DNA from 2 places in the Salinithrix halophila genome. Region 2 is predicted to be linked to the other one. Evidence: riboswitches for the same ligand, from Rfam matches in the RefSeq annotation. Region 2 holds a riboswitch; the other holds the start of a gene.
The links. A riboswitch is a leader RNA that binds a small molecule or an ion and turns the genes downstream of it on or off. The one in region 2 is predicted to bind cyclic di-AMP.

Region 1 (9,212 bases), on a different contig from region 2:
CCACTTTCATCGTTTCGGGATCTTGGGGAGCCATCCCCGATTGCTGGCTCATCACTTGCTTCTTCAGACGTTCTACCCCGTCCCGCGCTTCGGGAACCAGCAACTGTCGGCGTCGTCTCCTCGCCATTCCCATTCACCCCCTCTAAGATATCATTCCCAGAGGACTCGGTCACTGTTCCGCCAAAAAAAGGAGCATACGATTATTCGCATGCTCCGGTGTTTCACTTGATTTAATTGGTAAAGATGTGGTTCCCGATTTTGGTGATTTGCGGGCGGGTCCAGATCCATTTGCTGGTGGCGGTATCTGGATTGAAGTAGAACATCGCCCCTTGAGAAGGATCCCATCCTTTAACCGCAGCTTTAGCAGCTTTATAGGACTCCGATTTCGGATTCAACCAGATCTGCCCGTCATCCACTGCGGTGAAGGCGCCTTTTTCCATGATGACACCTTTAGCGGTATTCGGGTACTTGGAAGATTCCATCCGGTTCAAAATGACAGATGCAACAGCCACTTTCCCTTTAAAGGATTCGCCGCGGGCTTCACCATGTACAGCACGGGCAATCCAATTCACGTCCTGCTGACTGACAGAAGCTTTTTTGGATGCCCCGGATTTAGCCGGCTTCGCTTTCCCCGTTGCCTTCTTCAACTGACTCCAGGTTTGCGGACCCGAAATCCCGTCAATGCGAAGGTCGTTTGCTTTTTGGTATTGAATCACGGCTTTTTCAGTCTCCAGACCGTAAATGCCGTCCAATTTAATTTGGTAACCCAGCTTGATCAGCCGGTTTTGCAGATCCCAGACATCACCATTTTGACTCCCATAGTGAATCTGGGTCGGTGCCGCCGCTTCCGCTTGCTGGGAGCCAAAAGGAAGCACGGAACCAATTGCTGCCACAGCAAAAGCAGCACTTAAAGCCAATACTTGCTTTTTCATGGCACATCCTCCTTAGAGCCTCCGAGGTTAGTTGTCGGGTTCGGGCTAAGGATCCCGGCTGCGGCAGCAGCTTCACCCCTCTATCTGATTATCCCCCGTACCTGTAAGTCATTTTTTTACAGGATTCGGCTAATTTCACAATGTCCATTATATATAGGTCTTCCGACCTACCTCAACACTCAATGATTGTAACTTAAGGAAAACAATTCCTAATCCAAAACAAAAAAACGCAACGACTGAAAGCCGCTGCGTCGGATGAATCATTACTTGGCAGATTGGTAACGCTTGTTGACTTCATCCCAATTGACCACGTTCCAGAAAGCTTTGATGTATTCAGGACGTTTGTTTTGGTATTTCAGGTAGTAAGCGTGCTCCCACACATCCAGGCCCAAGATCGGTGTATGTCCGTCTGTGAGAGGGCTGTCTTGGTTCAAGGTGTTGGTGATGGCGAGGCCGCCTTCTTTTTTGACTACCAACCAAGCCCAGCCGCTACCAAAACGACCGACGGCTTCGTTGGAGAACTGTTCCTTGAACTTCTCAAAACTTCCGAAGGTATCGTTGATTGCTGAGGCCAGTTCGCCGGTGGGTTCACCGCCGCCGTTCGGACTGAGGATTTGCCAAAAGAGCGAGTGGTTTACGTGGCCTCCCCCATTGTTCCGAACCGCAGTTCGGATTTCCTCGGGAACTTGGTTCAAACCAGCGATCAAGTTATCCACGGACTTGCTTTGTAGCTCCGCATGACCCTCCAGAGCAGCGTTCAGTTTATCCACATACGTTTTGTGGTGACGTCCGTGGTGAATTTCCATCGTTTGGGCATCAATATGAGGTTCCAGAGCGTCCGTCGGATAAGGGAGTGCGGGCAGTTCAAATTTTGCCATCAAAAAACCCTCCTCGAGTATGTAGGTGCTGGGAGATGACGGCTTTCCAATCTAATAGAAAGCCCGTCTCCCATGCGTTTCCCGTTTTTATTATGCAGAAAACATCCAGGAATATCAATAAAGCTGTTAAAAAGATTGCCGCTCTTTACGATTGAGAAGCACCAGGCTCCGGTTGTCCTTCGGTTTGCTCTTCCTCCCGGCGGCGCTCCTCTTCTTCCAACGCATCGATGACACCGGTCAGCTCCGTCACATCATTCAGGATATAATCAGCATTGAGCTGTTCAAATTTCGCTCGGGCTTTTTCCCCGGTAAGGCCAGTAAGCGTTACAGCGAAATCACATCCCATATCCCGGGCAGCCAACAGGTCAGCAACTGAATCCCCGACGACCAGCACTCGGTCCCCATCAGGGAGGGGCAGACGAGCAGCGACACTTTTAGCGTCGGAAGCATCCCGTCCATAGAAAGCTTTCAAATAAGTAAATGGCTTGGGTTTCCCTAAAGGAGCGTAATCCTGGTAAACCTCCTCCGCCTGCTGAACGTCACTCGCTGTCACGATCCGATTGGAATCAAACGCGGACCAAAGGTCGAGCGCAGCTAGCGGAACCTCTGTCTCCACCGCCGGTCGGCCGGTACCGATGCCCAGAGCAATGCCGCGGCTGGCGAGATTATCCAGCACTTCCCGGATGGCTGAGGGTTCTGCGAGGGGGATCTCCTGCTCGAGAAAACCCTTTTTTTCCGGGAAGAGAGCCGCTTTTCTCTCCACTTTTTCAAATAGTTCCCGTCCCAAATACCATTCCTGGTACACTTCTCTGCCTAACTTCCAGAGTGTTCCTCCGTGGGAGAAGGAAGTGGTGCGTACTTCTGACCACCGGTAGGCCAGTTGATCCAAACTTTCCAGAAGGTCCGCTTCTTCTTCTAGATCTTGCAGAGATTTGACGATTCCGCCAAAATCCGGTTCGTAAGCAATTCCTTCGCTTCGCACCATCTCACCGATTTGAACAAGTGCTTTCCGACCGAGGGGGCGCTGCAAAATCTCCTCCACCGTGGCGGACTGTTTTTCGTGCAAGAGGTACAAGAGACGCTGGAGCTGGTAGCCAAATAGGAGGCTGACCATATCCCAGTTGGAATTCATCCCACGGGATTTGAGCCACTCGAGGACCTGGTCTTCATCCATCACGGTTTGCCGAATACGAAGGATTTCCTCTTCCGGAGGGTTCGGATTAAACGATTCTCCAGCCAGTCCGAGGCCCCCTTCGCTGTACAGCAATTCCCATACGGAGAGCGTTGTTGTGTCAAAGCAGCGTTTCTCACTCAAAAGCACCCCGTCCACATCGAACAAGATCACCTGATACATCTTCCTGTACCTCCCCCGTTTGTTTCTTCCTAAAAGAATAAGGACATTACCCTATTACTTTATCAGAGGATGGGGGAAAGCCCAAACGGATCAACGAACAGGGAAAAACAGGAATTTAGCAAAAGACATACAAACAGCCGGATTTGAGAGGTTAATGTCCGATAAACCCTCCCTTCCGGCTGTTTTCCAGTGATTTCGTTTTCTGATCACGCGGGTGCCCCGCCACCAGCTCCCCACAATATCTCGCGCAACCGCTGTACCCGATATTCCCAATCCCCTTTCCAGCCTTCTTCCCGGGCTAATTTAGCCAGGTAGAGGGCCTCCTCATACTGGCCTTCCTCTTCCCTGATCGATACCAGATAATCGTACCCCAGGTGTTCCGGTAATTCTCCGGTAAAGGGGTCATTCTGATAGGCCCTGAGTGCTACCGGTACATATTGGATCTGGAGCTGACAATACTCAACCACCCGGTCTAACGCCTGGATATCCATTTCGCGGAAACTGTAGAATTTCCGGATTTGTTCACCGAAATGTTCATGGAGGCTGAGGAATTTTTGCGCTTTGAAATGCCGGTGCATCATGGGGTCCGGGTGTGCCCGTTTGGCTTTCTCATATTCCGTCTTCGCATTTTGGTAAATATCCGCCTCTTGGGCTGTCAGGCACATTTCGAACCGGCAATTTTCATCTTCATAGTTGAATTTGGCCACATAGGGCAGATGAGTCGGGTCTTCGGTGTTCTCCCACGCCCGGGTGATCACGATTTTTTCTTTTTTCCGGGGCGGAATTTTGGGCAAATCCAACATCTTCTCATGTCCCCCCAACGACTAGAATCGATCATGACAAGTTCTTGGGAGACTTTTTCCCTGTCGAACCCTTCTTCTAAACGATACCGGGAACGGAACAAAATGAACAGACCTACCACGGGCAGAAGTTCAACCAGTGGTCCGAATCTCGATGCAAAGAGCCGAAATATCGTCCCTGCGGCACTCAGACTGGGAAAGGTCCTGGAGCCAATTTACCGTTCTATCAAAATTGGACGAAAATCTTTTCATAGGAGAGGGGAGAAGATCGAAAAGACCGTCGCTAAAGAAAAAGAATGAATCCCCCTGTTTGAAGGGGATTTCCCCTTGTTGGAAGGACGTTCCTTCAAAGACCCCCAAAAACATTCCCGGGGCACTCACCAGGCCGTTATGCTTCAAGGTCGATGCGAGAAAATAGTTGATTCCCCCCGCTGAATAAGTAAGAACCTTCCTCCTGAAATCCAACTCAAATGCGATCGCAGCGATAAAATACTCATCAGCCAAATACGGCAGGCAGGCATTGTTTACCCAACCCAATTTCTCTGCTAGGGTGAGATTCTTTTTCGAGGCCTGCTCAAATAACACCCGCAGAGCGGAAGATTGCAAAGCCGTGGCTACACCATGCCCCATGATATCGTAGAGGTACCCGGACAACACGCTTTGCTCCTCATCCCAGTAAAAATCGTAGCTATCGCCGCTAATGAAAGCGTAGGGAATGTAGAGCGGTTCGATTCGAAACCGTTCATTGTCTATGCGGGAAGGAAGCATCGCCCGCTGCACTTTGGCAGCTAAGGCCATATCCTGCTTGGCCTGCACGCGGAGGGTCACATCTGTCTGGAGGCCGATATAGTAAACGAGATCTCCTTTTTCATCGGTAACGGGGTTAATCTTCAGTTCGTTCCAAAAAAGGGATCCGTTTTTACGGCGGTTGAGAAGAATCGTCGTGATCGATTGCCCGTTATGGATCGCTTCCCGGAGTTTATGGACAGCTTGCCGATCGGTGTTTTCACTTTGCAGGAATCGACAATTCTTTCCGATCACATCTTCGGGTGTGTATCCGGTCAATTCCGTGAAACCAGGATTAACATACACAATCGGATTATCTGGTAGGCGTGGATCCGTTATACAAACACCGGCGGACATGTTCTCGATCGCCAAGGCAAATTGGTTGTCCAGGAGCAGTTCCAATCCCGACACCTTCTTCCCGTGCCCGCTTGCGGGATGATTGTAAGACAATTCAATTCCTTCAGATAAAAAATCCTTTTTTATGGCCTGCCGCCATCCCGATCCAGCTTTGTCTTTATCATACCACATTTTTCGCGCCTTCCCCGGCTCCCAAACGCAAAAATCAACAAAAAACAAGGACAAAAATAAACGAGAATGACCCTTCTCCGGGTTTCCGTTTGCTTCAGTTGCCCGCGCTTTTTCCCCTATTTAAGAAGGAACCGCGCCCGCTTGGGAGAAAAGGTATAGAACAAAGATTTCTTATAGGAAAGGGGCGCGACCCAATGCCGTTTCAACAACACGATGGTGACAAGCACACCCCGGAAGAAACGGAAACACTATACACCCTGAAAGAAGCGGCCCGAATGCTCCATGTGAGCGAACAGGCTCTCCGCCAGGCCATCGAGGAAGGAATCTTCCGAGGAGTGGAGAAAAACGGGAAAGACTTGCTCCCCGAAACAGAGTTGGACCGAGCTAGACAACTTCTTGAACAGAACCACTTGGCCCAGACCGTCGAAGAAATGGTTGAACCCGAACCGGAGGAAGCTTCTTTCACAAAAGTAGATACGACCCAGCGGGAAAAAGAAGCTCAGGACATTCATGAGATCATCCCCCTGGACCCCCAGGAAGGCCGAAAGGATACATCCGATTGGAACCAGAAATGGAGAGCCGCCTTTGAGCGAATTACTGAACAGATTCGAAAGATCCGGATAAAGAAGCCTCTATCCCGCACCCGGGTGAACGAATGGGTGGAAGGATTCTTCCGCCTGATCGAATCCAAGAAAAAGAAAGAAGTACAGGAGGAGTTTGAAAAACGGGAAGTCAGCCTAAAACTGGGCTTTATAACAGGGAAGAACGAAATGTTCTGCGATTTTTGCGAAGTGAACGACCACTTTTACCCCGGGGCTATTTTCGCCGACATCTATGTAGATGGCGCCCTTAAGTGGATGATGTGCCCCAATTGCCTCAACTATTGTCGGCAACAGGCTAATGGCTCGATGGAACATAATGTACGTGCGCGGTTTAACCAACTGGCCCACCGATTGGAACGGGAAGCCCGCCGTGCACGGCAGCTTGCTGCTGCGGAGGATTTCCGGGTCCCTCATCCCCATGAATGGGAGGCCTGGGAAACCGCATCCCTCGCCATGCAGGAAGTAGCCACTTCTCATTATCCTATCGATGGATTCGGGGAAGAAAACTCCGACTCTGATAGCGACGAGATGGTTGACGAGACGGAACAGGAGGGCCCTTCGAAATAGGCACGGGAAATAACGAAACGCAAAAGAAGAGAGCGACTTCCTAAAGGAAGACGCTCTCTTCTTTCATCGATCGATCCCCCTCAAACTACTTGGTTAATTCCACCCGGCTATAATCATTAGGGCCAACCTTGTGTCGAATGAGTTGTTTCACTTCAGGTTTCTCCAAAACAAGGGTGTTGTAGTAGTAGACAGGAAAGATCGGCATTTCGTCAAAAAGGATTTTTTCCGCTTTTGCTAAATACGCCGTCCGTTTGGCGTCGTCCCCTTCTCGAAAGGCCATTTGTAAGAGCTTATCGTATTCCTCGTTACTCCAGTTGGTCCGGTTGACAGGATGATCGGTCTGAAAACTCTCCAGATAGTTGTAAGGATCGTTATAATCCGCTAAAAAGCTGGAACGGGAGAACTGATAATTTTTCGAACGTTGGTTTTCGAAAAAGACTTTAGATTCCTGGCTCCGCAATTGGATGGAAACCCCCAGATGTTTCCGATACATCTCCTGTAGGGCTTCCGCCTCTGCTTTGTTCTTGTCGTTGTTACTGAAGAGGAGGGTCACCTTCGGAAGCTCGTCCCACCCTTCTTCTTTCATCCCCTCTTTTAAGAGCTTCTTAGCCTCATCGAACTGGGCGTCCTCCATCCGGTCCCCCGCCATAGCCCGGAAATCTCCCTGCCGGGTTTCCGTCCCGGGCACGACAAAGGCCAAAGCCGCTTTTTCCTTTCCCTGGATCACCTGATCTACGATTGCCTGCCGCTCGACGGCAAGCCCGAAGGCTTGGCGAATCTTTCGGTTGGTAAAGGGCTTCTTTTCGATATTAAAACGGAAGAATTCCAGCCCTGAACCTGGAATCACTCTTACTTCTCCTTTTCTGAGCAGATCCCCCTTTAATTCCGGCGGGATCGAGGTGTCATACAGCATATGGAAATCCCCGGACCGATACTGTTGGTAAGCGGTCGCTGCGTCGCCGGACATGGCCCAGTCGATTCCGTCCAACTTTACCGTGCTCGCGTTCCAGTAATGGTCGTTCTTAGCCACTCTTATCGTGTTGTCGTGTTTCCACTCCTTCATCTTGAAAGGCCCATTGGAAATATAGGTCTTAGCATCTCCGTACAGATTCTTCTCCTTCTTCGCCCCCTCTTTATAAACAGGGAAATAAACTGTGTAGCAAACCAGCTGTTCAAAGAAGGGGGTGGGCTGTCCCAGCTTCACCTCCAGAGTCCGGTCATCTACCGCCGTCACTCCCACCTCATCGGCGTCTGCTTTTCCCACATTATAAGCTTCGGCATTTTTAATGAAATAAAGAAGAAAAGAGGCCGGAGACCCCGTCTTTGGATCGAGTACCCGCTTCCAGGCATACTCGAAATCCCCGGCAGTCACCGGGTCACCATTGGACCATTTCAATCCTTCTCGCAGGATGAATGTATAGGTTGTTTTATCGGGAGATACCTTCACTTTCTCCGCTGCGGCCGGTTGAGGTTTGTTGTTTTCATCCAGGCGAAGGAGCCCTTCAAACAAGGAATTGGTCACGTCCATCGAATTGAACTCGAAAGCCAACGCCGGATCCAGAGAACTGGGTTCCCTTTCGACATTCAATTTCAGCACCTTTCTTTGGACGTTGGCTGCATCCTCCCCCCCTCCGGTGCAGGCTGTGACAATCAGAACCAAAGCCAGCAAAAATACGGTACCCATCCGGAAACCATTCTTCATCCTTCATCCCTCCCAGCAAGGTGAACAGATGAAAGAGATTTCCATGAGCGCAGAGTAAATTCCTCTCTTCAAATGGCGAGAACCCTTTAAAGACAATAAAAGGACGCCAAAGGGAGCGGGATGATTCATTTTCGCTCCCGTCATCTCCCCCTGCTTGAATCGGATTGAAGATATTCTTCAAAGGTCAGTCCGCTGTCGGTGACAGCCCGCGCCCATTCTTCCCCGAGATAGCGAAGATGCCAAGGCTCGTAGATGTACCCGGTAATCGCTTCCTTCCCCTGTGGGTAACGGATGATAAAACCGAAGTCGGGGGCGTGCCGGGCTACCCACCGGCCCTCTGGCGTTTCACCGAAATCCTGGAGAAGGTGGCAACCGACGGAGCGGCTGGTCACATCCATTGCCAACCCTGTCTGATGTTCGCTTTTCCCCGGTCGTGCACTCTCCCGATTGGCCTCTGCTTCCCCCACCCGATTCACATGGGCAAGAAAGATTTTTTCCTGGGTTTCATAAGAGCGATATCCCGACAAAGCAAACAGTTCCAATCCTTTTGCATCCGCTGCCGCGAAAAGCCGCTCTAATGCCTCAGCCGCCTCCCGCCGCAACTTTTTTTTCGGGTGATCCCCCTCAAATGAAAACCGGACCGACGGAACCGTCAACCCCTGGGGGATGAAGCCCTCAGGCAACGGGTTCTGCTTGTTCACCAACACCTGTAGGCTATGCCAATCGGTCATCGATTCTCCCTCCCTCCTTCTCGAAACGGTCTTCTTCTCCCGCATCAATATGCCCTTCCTCAACTGTGTGGTTGTCACGTCTGTATCCCTTTTTCGTGTCATTACGGGCGATTCCTCCAAGCTCCCGAAGAGACATAAACCTGAAGCAACAAACTGCACAACAAAAGGGCCTTCACAAAAAGGCCCCACAAGAGAGATCATTAGCAGTCGTAGCCATAGCCACAACCGCCGCCGCCATAACCGTTATCGACCAAAGCGAAGATGGTGGCGATCACCAACAGGAACAGCAGCAGACGGCGCAAACCAAACCCGTAACCTCCACTCATTTATTA
Region 2 (9,212 bases):
CGCCGCAATCCTTCAGGTAAGTACTTTGTATCTGTGCTGTGTGAGAGAAAGGCGAGTCCCTATATTCCAGTGGAAAAGGGGAAAACGGTTGGGGTGGATCTCGGGCTGAAAAACTTCGCGATCTTGACCGATGGGACAAAGGTCAAACCCTCTCAGTATTTCCGGAAGTACGAAAAGCAATTGGTACAGGCACAACGGATCATGAGCCGTCGCACCAAGGGCGGTGCCAACTGGCACAAAGCACGCATCAGAGTGGCACGCATCCACGAGAAGATTACCCACGCACGCCATGACTTCCTCCATAAGTTGTCTACGAAGCTCATTCGCGAAAACCAAGTGGTGAGCATCGAAGACTTATCTGTGAACAACATGGTGCAAAACCATAAGCTAGCTAAATCCATCACGGATGCGTCCTGGTCGGAATTTGTGGCCATGCTGACCTACAAGGCCGAATGGATGGGAAGAACTGTCGTGAAAGTGGGCAAGCAGTTCCCTTCCAGCCAGCTATGTTCCTCCTGTGGCTACCGAAACAAAGGGGTAAAGAATCTTAACCTTCGGGAGTGGACATGCCCTACATGCAACCAGCATCATGATCGGGATATCAACGCGGCTCGCAATATCTTGCAAGAAGGATTAAGACTCCTTGCCGTTGGGACGACGGTCTAAGCTTGGTAAAGATCCTGTCAGTAGCCGGGAGTTCCCAAGAATCCCCCACCTCTTAGCGTGAGCGTAGGTGGGGGAGGTTCAATGAATGGGCTTTTTCTTATGTTCAAGCGGTGTGAAGTGAAACATTGTCCTTGCCCTCGCATAAATATATACCACTCCAGCAGCCAGCCTTGTTACGAGTCTGTTGGAACCTGTGAGTGGGAGGGCTTCATCCCTGGTTTCCCAAGAAACAGGTACCCTTTTTGCAAGGGGCAGGTTTTTCTACGATCATGTCGTCCGGAAACGGTGAATACCATGGGGAGAAGCATCCGACGAGTATCACATACGAGAGCTGAGAGGAGGCTCTTATGGACAACATCCTGAAGCGCATTGCAGAGCAAAGGCAAAGAGAAGAGAAGTTGGCATGGGAAGGATCGTTTGAGGAGTATCTGGGGATGGTGCGGGATCGTCCGGAATTGGCACAGACCGCTCATTCCAGGGTTTACAATATGATTGCCGGAGCCGGTGTCGAAAAAGACGAGCAAGGCAACAAGGAGTACCGCTTTTTCAGCCGGGAACTGTTCGGTCTGGATCGCTCCATTGAGCGTCTAGTGGAGGAGTATTTTCACTCGGCAGCTCGCCGGTTGGATGTTCGCAAGCGGATTCTCCTCCTGATGGGCCCCGTCTCAGGAGGCAAATCGACGATTGTCACCATGCTGAAAAGAGGATTGGAGAATTATTCCCGAACGGATGCCGGTGCGGTGTACGGGATTAAAGGATGTCCCATGCAGGAAGAACCTCTTCACCTGATTCCTCACTCCATGCGCCCCGATGTGGAGAAGGAGCTGGGAGTCCGGATTGAAGGGAATCTCTGTCCCTCTTGCCGGATGATGCTCAAGGAGGAATACGGGGGGAGAATCGAGGATGTAGTGATTAAGAGGATCCTATTCTCCGAGGACGATCGCGTGGGGATCGGTACATTCAGCCCCTCCGACCCCAAGTCTCAGGATATCGCGGATCTCACCGGGAGCATCGATTTTGCCACCATTACCGAATATGGGTCAGAATCCGACCCCCGCGCCTACCGTTTCGACGGGGAACTGAACAAAGCCAACCGCGGCCTGATGGAATTCCAGGAAATGTTGAAATGTGATGAGAAGTTTTTATGGAATCTTTTGTCCCTCACGCAGGAAGGGAACTTCAAGGCGGGGCGGTTTGCCCTGATTTCAGCGGATGAACTGATCATCGCCCATACCAACGAATCGGAATATAAATCCTTTATCGCTAACAAGAAGAACGAGGCGCTCCAATCCCGGATCATCGTGATGCCCGTGCCCTACAACCTGAAGGTCTCTGAAGAAGAAAAAATATACGAAAAGCTGATTCGGCAGAGCGATCTGGGCCATATTCATATTGCTCCGCACGCTCTGAAGGCGGCGGCTACCTTCAGTATCCTGACACGGCTGAAGGATTCCAAAAAACAGGGCATGGACCTGGTTAAGAAAATGCGTCTGTACGATGGTAAGTCCGTGGAGGGTTACAAGGAGACCGACGTTGAGGACCTCCGCAACGAACATCTGGACGAGGGCATGTCCGGCATTGATCCCCGCTATGTGATCAACCGTATCTCCAGCGCTCTCATCCGTACCGAAGCAAATTATATCAACGCCCTGGATATTCTTCGTTCGATCAAAGACGGCTTGGATCAACATCCGTCCATCAACAAGGATGAAAGAGAATGTTATCTGAATTTTATTTCAATTGCTCGGAAAGAGTATGACGAGCTAGCTAAGAAAGAAGTACAGAAAGCCTTCGTTTACTCCTATGAGGAATCGGCGAAAACCCTCATGGACAATTACCTGGACAATGTAGAAGCCTACTGCAACTGGACGAAGATTCGCGATCCGCTGACGGGGGAAGAACTGGAGCCTGACGAGAAGCTGATGCGTTCCATCGAGGAACAGATCGGGATTTCGGAAAACGCGAAGAAAGCCTTCCGAGAGGAGATCCTGATCCGTATCTCTGCGTTTGCCCGCAAAGGAAAAAGGTTCAACTATAACAGCCACGACCGGTTGCGGGAGGCCATTCAAAAGAAGCTGTTCACCGACCTGAAAGACGTGGTCAAAATCACTACCTCCACCAAGACACCGGACGAGAATCAGTTGAAGAAGATCAACGAAGTGATTGTCACCTTGGTGGATAAACACGGCTATACCACCGCCAGTGCCAACGAGCTGCTCCGTTATGTGGGCAGCCTCCTCAACCGATAAACAAAAAGAGATTCCGGGACAGGGATGGGAGGTGAACCCCACATGAAAGACCCCTTGTTTACCGTCTCCCAAGAAGATTGGTCCCTGCACCGAAAGGGCTACCAAGATCAGGTACGCCACCAGCAGAAGGTGAAAGAGGCCATCAAGAAAAACATGGCCGATCTTATCTCGGAGGAGAGTATTATCCTCTCCGACGGGAAGCAGGTGGTAAAGATACCGATCCGTTCCATGGACGAATACCGCTTCCGATACAACTACAACAAGGGAAAGCATGTGGGCCAGGGGGATGGAAAAAGCCAGGTCGGTGACGTCCTCGGCCGTGAACCCGGTGAAAGAGGACCGGGCAAAGGGCAGGGGGCGGGCAATTCCCCCGGTCAAGATTACTATGAAGCTGAAATCTCCGTTGAGGAACTGGAGAGCATTCTTTTCTCCGAGATGGAATTGCCTCACCTGCAACGCAAAGAACAGGATGAGATCGTTACCAAAGATGTCCGCTTTAACGACGTCCGCAAAAAAGGCCTAATGGGCAACATCGACAAGAAGCGAACTCTTTTGGAATCCCTCAAACGGAATGCCATACGGGGAGGGAAGGGTTTCGGACGCATCTCCGATGAAGATTTGCGTTTTAAAACCTGGGAGGATATCGTCATCCCCCATTCCAACGCCGTCGTTCTTGCCATGATGGACACCTCGGGCTCGATGGGCATCTTTGAAAAGTACATTGCCCGCAGCTTCTTCTTCTGGATGACCCGCTTCCTTCGCACCAAATACGACCAGGTGGAAATCGTCTTTATCGCCCACCATACCGAAGCCAAAGAAGTGACCGAAGAACAGTTTTTCAATAAGGGAGAATCCGGTGGCACTATCTGTTCCTCCGCCTACCGGAAAGCCCTCCAGATTATCGACGAACGCTATCCCGCCTACCGTTACAACATATACCCCTTCCATTTCTCCGACGGCGACAACCTCACCTCCGACAACGAACGTTGCACGAAATTGGTCAAGGAGCTGATGAACCGCTGCAATATCTTCGGCTACGGAGAGGTGAACCAATACAACCGCCACAGCACCCTCATGAACGGCTACAAGCATATCCAGGACAAGAAATTTATGCACTATGTCATCCGGGAAAAAGGGCAGGTGTACGATGCGCTGAAGCACTTCTTCTCGAAGAGAGGAGACACAGGCTAAGGGAAGGTATTAGGAAAACCCGCTCCCATATTGGGGGCGGGTTTTCCTTTTCGAAGATCACCCTTTGGACGATAAGTTTTTTCTACTTTTTCTGTTAACGCAGTGTCAGTCGGATATTAATAAAGGTCGAATAGAAAAATATTATTTACATCATAATAAATATTTGATAATATGGGTCTGATTTAATTTGGTCGATATGTTGGAAAAGGGAAGAAGCCTGGAAGCAGAAAAATATGGAGTGATAAAATTTGTTTGATTTTGATAGTATGAATCCATCCGTATATGAACCAGATTATATCCCTTTGCTGTTAATATTTTTAGGGCTTATCTATTTGGTGTATTTTGGGTTAGTCATCTCTAAAATCAAATTAGATGCCCTAACTGCGAGCACCCTTGTAATCTCTTTTCTAACCTATTTACTTGTTGGATTTTATATGACTGGGAAAGGCTATTATGTTGATGGGAAAAAGCTCCTGACAACCTATTATTTCATGTTTTTGGGTTTTTGGAATTAATATTATTAACATTTCCGTATGTATTTTTAGCTTTAGCGGCAGGTTTGGGTGAAAAGCGGGAAAAAACCGAAATATAGTTTCATGGCAGCAGCTAGCCTCCTATATTTCCAGTTGTATTTGACCAGTATAATCGGCATTCGACCCTGATGAAGGCCAACATACACATCCAGGACAAGAATTTCATGCACTATATCATCCGCTAAAAAGGGCATGTGGACGGTGTACTGAAGCATTTTTTCTCGAAGAAGGGAAAGCAACCCCACTTTTTCATGAAAGCGGGGTTTTTTGTGTGTTTCATGATAACGACAGCGTTGCTGGATGAATGAATAAATCCTCGATAGGTACTCATCTTGGAATGGATGCCCAGGGTGTTTTGGATTGTAGGAATCGCCCTGGTGGGTGAAGTGGTCAGAGGTTTGGACTTCTGTACGGACAGACACCTCCATAGGCTACCCTATACCCGAATGGGAAGGTTCTTTTTCCCACCCATAAACAGTTGACAAACCGATGAAAGGGCCATAATGTTGAGAGAAAAACTGAAGGTTTAATGATTATTGTGCAGCTTCCGACAGTCGATGGTTCGATAAGTAGCAGAGGAAGGAAGGGTACGCCATGGAATCGAAAAAGCAGGTTGCAGGCAAAACATTCGATGGGTGGATGTCTGAATTTCCGATTTTGACTGACATCGTTTCCACCAAAGCGGTTTTTTGGACGAATCCTCATTACAAACCATTTGAGCATGCTGTCCCTTCCCTGTCTGAAGCCGATATTGCGGATGCGGAAGCAAGACTGAAGCGGTTTGCTCCCTATATCGCGGAGGCTTTTCCGGAAACCAAAGAAGTTGGAGGGATCATCGAATCGCCTTTGGTTCCCATTCCACAGATGCAGGAGGAGTTGGAACGTCAATTTGGGGGAGCCATTCCTGGGCGCATGTTGCTTAAGTGCGACAGTCACTTGCCGGTGAGCGGATCCATCAAAGCGAGGGGTGGCATTTACGAAGTATTGGCCCATGCGGAAGAACTAGCCATGCAACACGGAATGCTTTCGGTTCATAACGATTATACCGTTCTTCACTCTGATCGATTTCGTCAGTTTTTTTCTAATTATTCCATCGTGGTGGGATCGACCGGGAATCTCGGCTTAAGCATCGGTATCATCAGTGCAAAGTTGGGGTTTTCGGTGACGGTGCATATGTCGGCAGACGCCCAGCAGTGGAAAAAGGACTTGCTTCGAAGCAAAGGGGTTTCGGTCGTTGAACACGCTACCGATTACAGCAAAGCGGTGGAAGAAGGGAGGAAGCAGGCAGAAGCGGATCCAACCTGTTATTTTATCGATGATGAGAATTCCAAACGACTGTTTTTGGGATATGCAGTGGCAGCTTTTCGATTAAAGGGGCAGTTGGAGAGGTTGGAAATACCTGTTGACCAGGATCACCCTTTATTCGTCTATTTGCCGTGCGGCGTAGGTGGAGGCCCTGGCGGTATCGCTTTCAGCTTAAAGCAGATCTACAAGGAGCATGTACACTGCTTTTTTTCCGAACCAACTCATTCACCCAGTATGCTGTTGGGTTTGCTGACTGGGCTTCATGATCAGGTTTCTGTACAGGATTTTGGGATCGATAACAAGACTTCTGCGGACGGCCTCGCTGTAGGCAGGCCCTCTCGTTTTGTCGGTAAAATCATCGAACCGCTGTTAAGCGGAACCTTTACCGTGGATGACGAGACCTTGTATACCCTGTTGTATACGTTGAGCAAGAAGGAAAACATTGAGTTGGAGCCCTCCGCTTTGGCGGGAATGCCCGGGCCTTATCGACTCTTGCATTCGAATGCTGGCGTCTCGTATTTGAAAGAGCATGGCCTGATCGACAAGCTGGGAAACAGCACGCATATGGTATGGGCAACTGGAGGAAGCATGGTGCCTGAACCTATCATGTCCGAATACATGGCCAAAGGATCGGGTTCCAATGGTTAGGGATAAAAGACGAAAATAGAAAAGCCGGGCGGAGGTCAACCCTCGCCCGGCTTTTTTCTAATCGATCAGCGGTTTTTAAACCGGCCCCGGCGTCTTCCATATCGTTAACACTCCATGAGCGCCGCGTTTACGCTTTTTCCTCCAACTTCTTCAGGTCATTGTTGTGTCCGATCATGACGAGGATGTCTCCCTCATGGATGGTATCGTCCGCCAAGGGAGCGATATTGATGTGTGGACCGCTTTTAATGGCCATGACATTGCAGCCGAATTGAGCCCGGATATCGATTTCCTCTAGTGTCTTTCCTGCGAAAAATTTTCCAGCACTCATTTCAATAATACTGTAATCGTCTGCCAGTTCGATGTAGTCGAGGATGTTGGGAGAGATGAGGTTGTGAACAGCCCGTACCCCCATGTCTCGCTCCGGATAAACCACTTTATGAGCACCGATCTTGTAGAGAACTTTTCCATGGAGGTCGTTCCGTGCTTTTACCACTACTTTTTTTACGCCCAACTCTTGAAGGACCAGGGTAGTCATAATGCTGGATTGGATGTCTTCTCCGATGGAAACAACCACAACGTCAAAATTGCGGATCCCAAGCGCCCTCAACGCATGTTCATCGGTGGAATCCGCTTCGACTGCGTGGGAGACGATCTGAGAAAAAGCCTGGACCTGCTGGGGATCCTTGTCGATGGCCATCACTTCATATCCCATATCATGAAGGGTCTTTGCGACACTGCTGCCGAATCGACCGAGTCCAATAACCGCAAATTGTTTGTTCATGCCGATTCTCCTTTGCTGCATTCAAAGTGGAGTCTACGATCATTTCTTTAGAGTCAAGAAGATTAAGGAGGAACGCCTTCATAGAAAAAGCCATCGAAGTGGGTCACTTCGGTGGCTGGTTGAAAACCATACAAAAGAAACCACCACTCCCTCTCCGGAACGCTTACGGGGTTAGCTGACGGATTCGGGCTGATGGAGAGTTTGCCCTACCTGTGCGGTACAGGATTCACCCCAAGAAAGTCGGGTCCCCCGCTCCTTACGGATTCAGCGAATAGAATGGCGCTTTATCAGCGTTTGACGAAATATGAACCTAATTTACTGCCATAACAATCATGTTGTCAAGTACTTTTCGATGATCTAGACAGAGGTTTTACAACCAAAAATAAAACCCAACATTCAAATAAACCTGTAACCGATAGTGAGGTTTTGTTTAGTTGTCGAAAAAGGCAAAACCTCCGCATGGTAAATACCCAAGACAGGGTATTCGCGTGCTTTTGCATCCAACCTAGAACACTAGTGAATAAAACACATAGGATGATATAAATGGGAGAAAGGAGATAAACCATAGGTGAAGATGAAGCTTCGAAAAAAACCAATGAAGCGATTGCCGGGGCCGGTTGCGATCGGTGGGGTAGGGGGAAGCGGAACCAGAGTGGTTGCGGAATTGTTAAAGCAACTGGGCTTTTACATGGGATCGGAAAGTGTTGAAAAAGATAATATCTCATTAAATAGGAAGAAAAAGCTTTTTATCCGTCTCCCTCGATCGAGACATCGGCACATCCTAAAAGAATTTGAAAAAGGGATGGTCCATCGTTATAACGTTGATTACACTCCCTATATCGGATGGGGGTTTAAAGCCCCTTGGATCCATCTCTATTTAAAATCGATGAATAAGCATTTTCGTTCACTCAAATATATTCATGTCATACGAAATGGGTTGGACATGGCGTTTAGTGAAAACAAACGGCAGCTACATCTTTGGGCGAGTCGTTTTAACATTGAGATTCCCAAAGATGATAAATACCTGCCTGTTGCCCAACTCAACTATTGGATCAAAGTGAATCGTAGATCGATCAGACTGGGTAACAAGCTTTTGGGCAACCGGTTTTTCGTGCTCAATTACGACCAGCTTTGTCTTAACCCCAAAATGGAAATCCAAAAATTGATCCGTTTTTTGGAGTTGGATGTGAATGAAACGGATATCGATTCGCTGTCTCGCATTGTTCGGAAACCCGAGTCCTTTGAACGGTATAAAAAACATGATTTAAGTATTTTTAACGAAGAACATGTCCAAGACGTCCGAAGTTTCGGGTTTACAATAGAAAAATAAAATCGCTGATAACGAGCGAAAAATGGCCCCTACACGATAAACCAAGTGTAGGGTTTTGTTAGCAAACAAAGCACATAGGATGATAGAAAGCCAAAAGAAAGGAGCGAAACCATCTTTGGCTCATTCAGCGGAAGGATTACCAGGGCCGGTTGTAATTGGTGGGGTCGGGGGAAGCGGAACCAGAGTGGTTGCGGAATTGTTGAAACAACTGGGCTTTTATATGGGAGTGGATGACGGCAATAAACCGAATCAGTTGAAATCCAATGATAATCAATGGCTAAATGGAAAACGTTTCATACGCACACCCCTAACGAGACAACAAGCTCTTTTGCGGGAATTTAAGAGAAAGATGCTCCATTCTCATGCAGTTGATTATACACGGTATATCGGGTGGGGATTTAAAAACCCCTTTACGCATCTCTATTTAAAAACATTGAATAGACACTTTGACTCACTCAAATATATCCTAGTCATACGGAATGGGTTAGACATGGCGTTCAGTGAAAACA

Region 1: linked by a shared signal. The riboswitch ahead of sleB (spore cortex-lytic enzyme) and the one ahead of ACFOUO_RS03355 (potassium channel family protein) in region 2 are both predicted to bind cyclic di-AMP.

The regions. Positions count from the first base shown of each region.
Region 1 covers NZ_JBHSAP010000009.1:695,272-704,483, forward strand. Annotated here, with positions in the region: gene ACFOUO_RS09710 (small, acid-soluble spore protein, alpha/beta type) at 1-127, opposite strand, end outside; gene sleB (spore cortex-lytic enzyme) at 231-932, opposite strand; cyclic di-AMP (ydaO/yuaA leader) riboswitch at 934-1,073, opposite strand; gene ACFOUO_RS09720 (superoxide dismutase) at 1,196-1,810, opposite strand; gene ACFOUO_RS09725 (HAD family hydrolase) at 1,956-3,164, opposite strand; gene ACFOUO_RS09730 (hypothetical protein) at 3,371-3,967, opposite strand; gene ACFOUO_RS09735 (PAS domain-containing protein) at 4,097-5,278, opposite strand; gene ACFOUO_RS09740 (helix-turn-helix domain-containing protein) at 5,473-6,447, shown strand; gene ACFOUO_RS09745 (peptide ABC transporter substrate-binding protein) at 6,533-8,149, opposite strand; gene ACFOUO_RS09750 (M15 family metallopeptidase) at 8,290-8,880, opposite strand; gene ACFOUO_RS09755 (hypothetical protein) at 9,081-9,206, opposite strand.
Region 2 covers NZ_JBHSAP010000007.1:251,736-260,947, reverse strand. Annotated here, with positions in the region: gene tnpB (IS200/IS605 family element RNA-guided endonuclease TnpB) at 1-666, shown strand, start outside; gene ACFOUO_RS03370 (PrkA family serine protein kinase) at 1,014-2,915, shown strand; gene yhbH (sporulation protein YhbH) at 2,958-4,106, shown strand; gene ACFOUO_RS03360 (D-serine ammonia-lyase) at 5,234-6,592, shown strand; gene ACFOUO_RS03355 (potassium channel family protein) at 6,720-7,373, opposite strand; cyclic di-AMP (ydaO/yuaA leader) riboswitch at 7,519-7,653, opposite strand; gene ACFOUO_RS03350 (sulfotransferase) at 7,948-8,703, shown strand; gene ACFOUO_RS03345 (sulfotransferase) at 8,819-9,212, shown strand, end outside.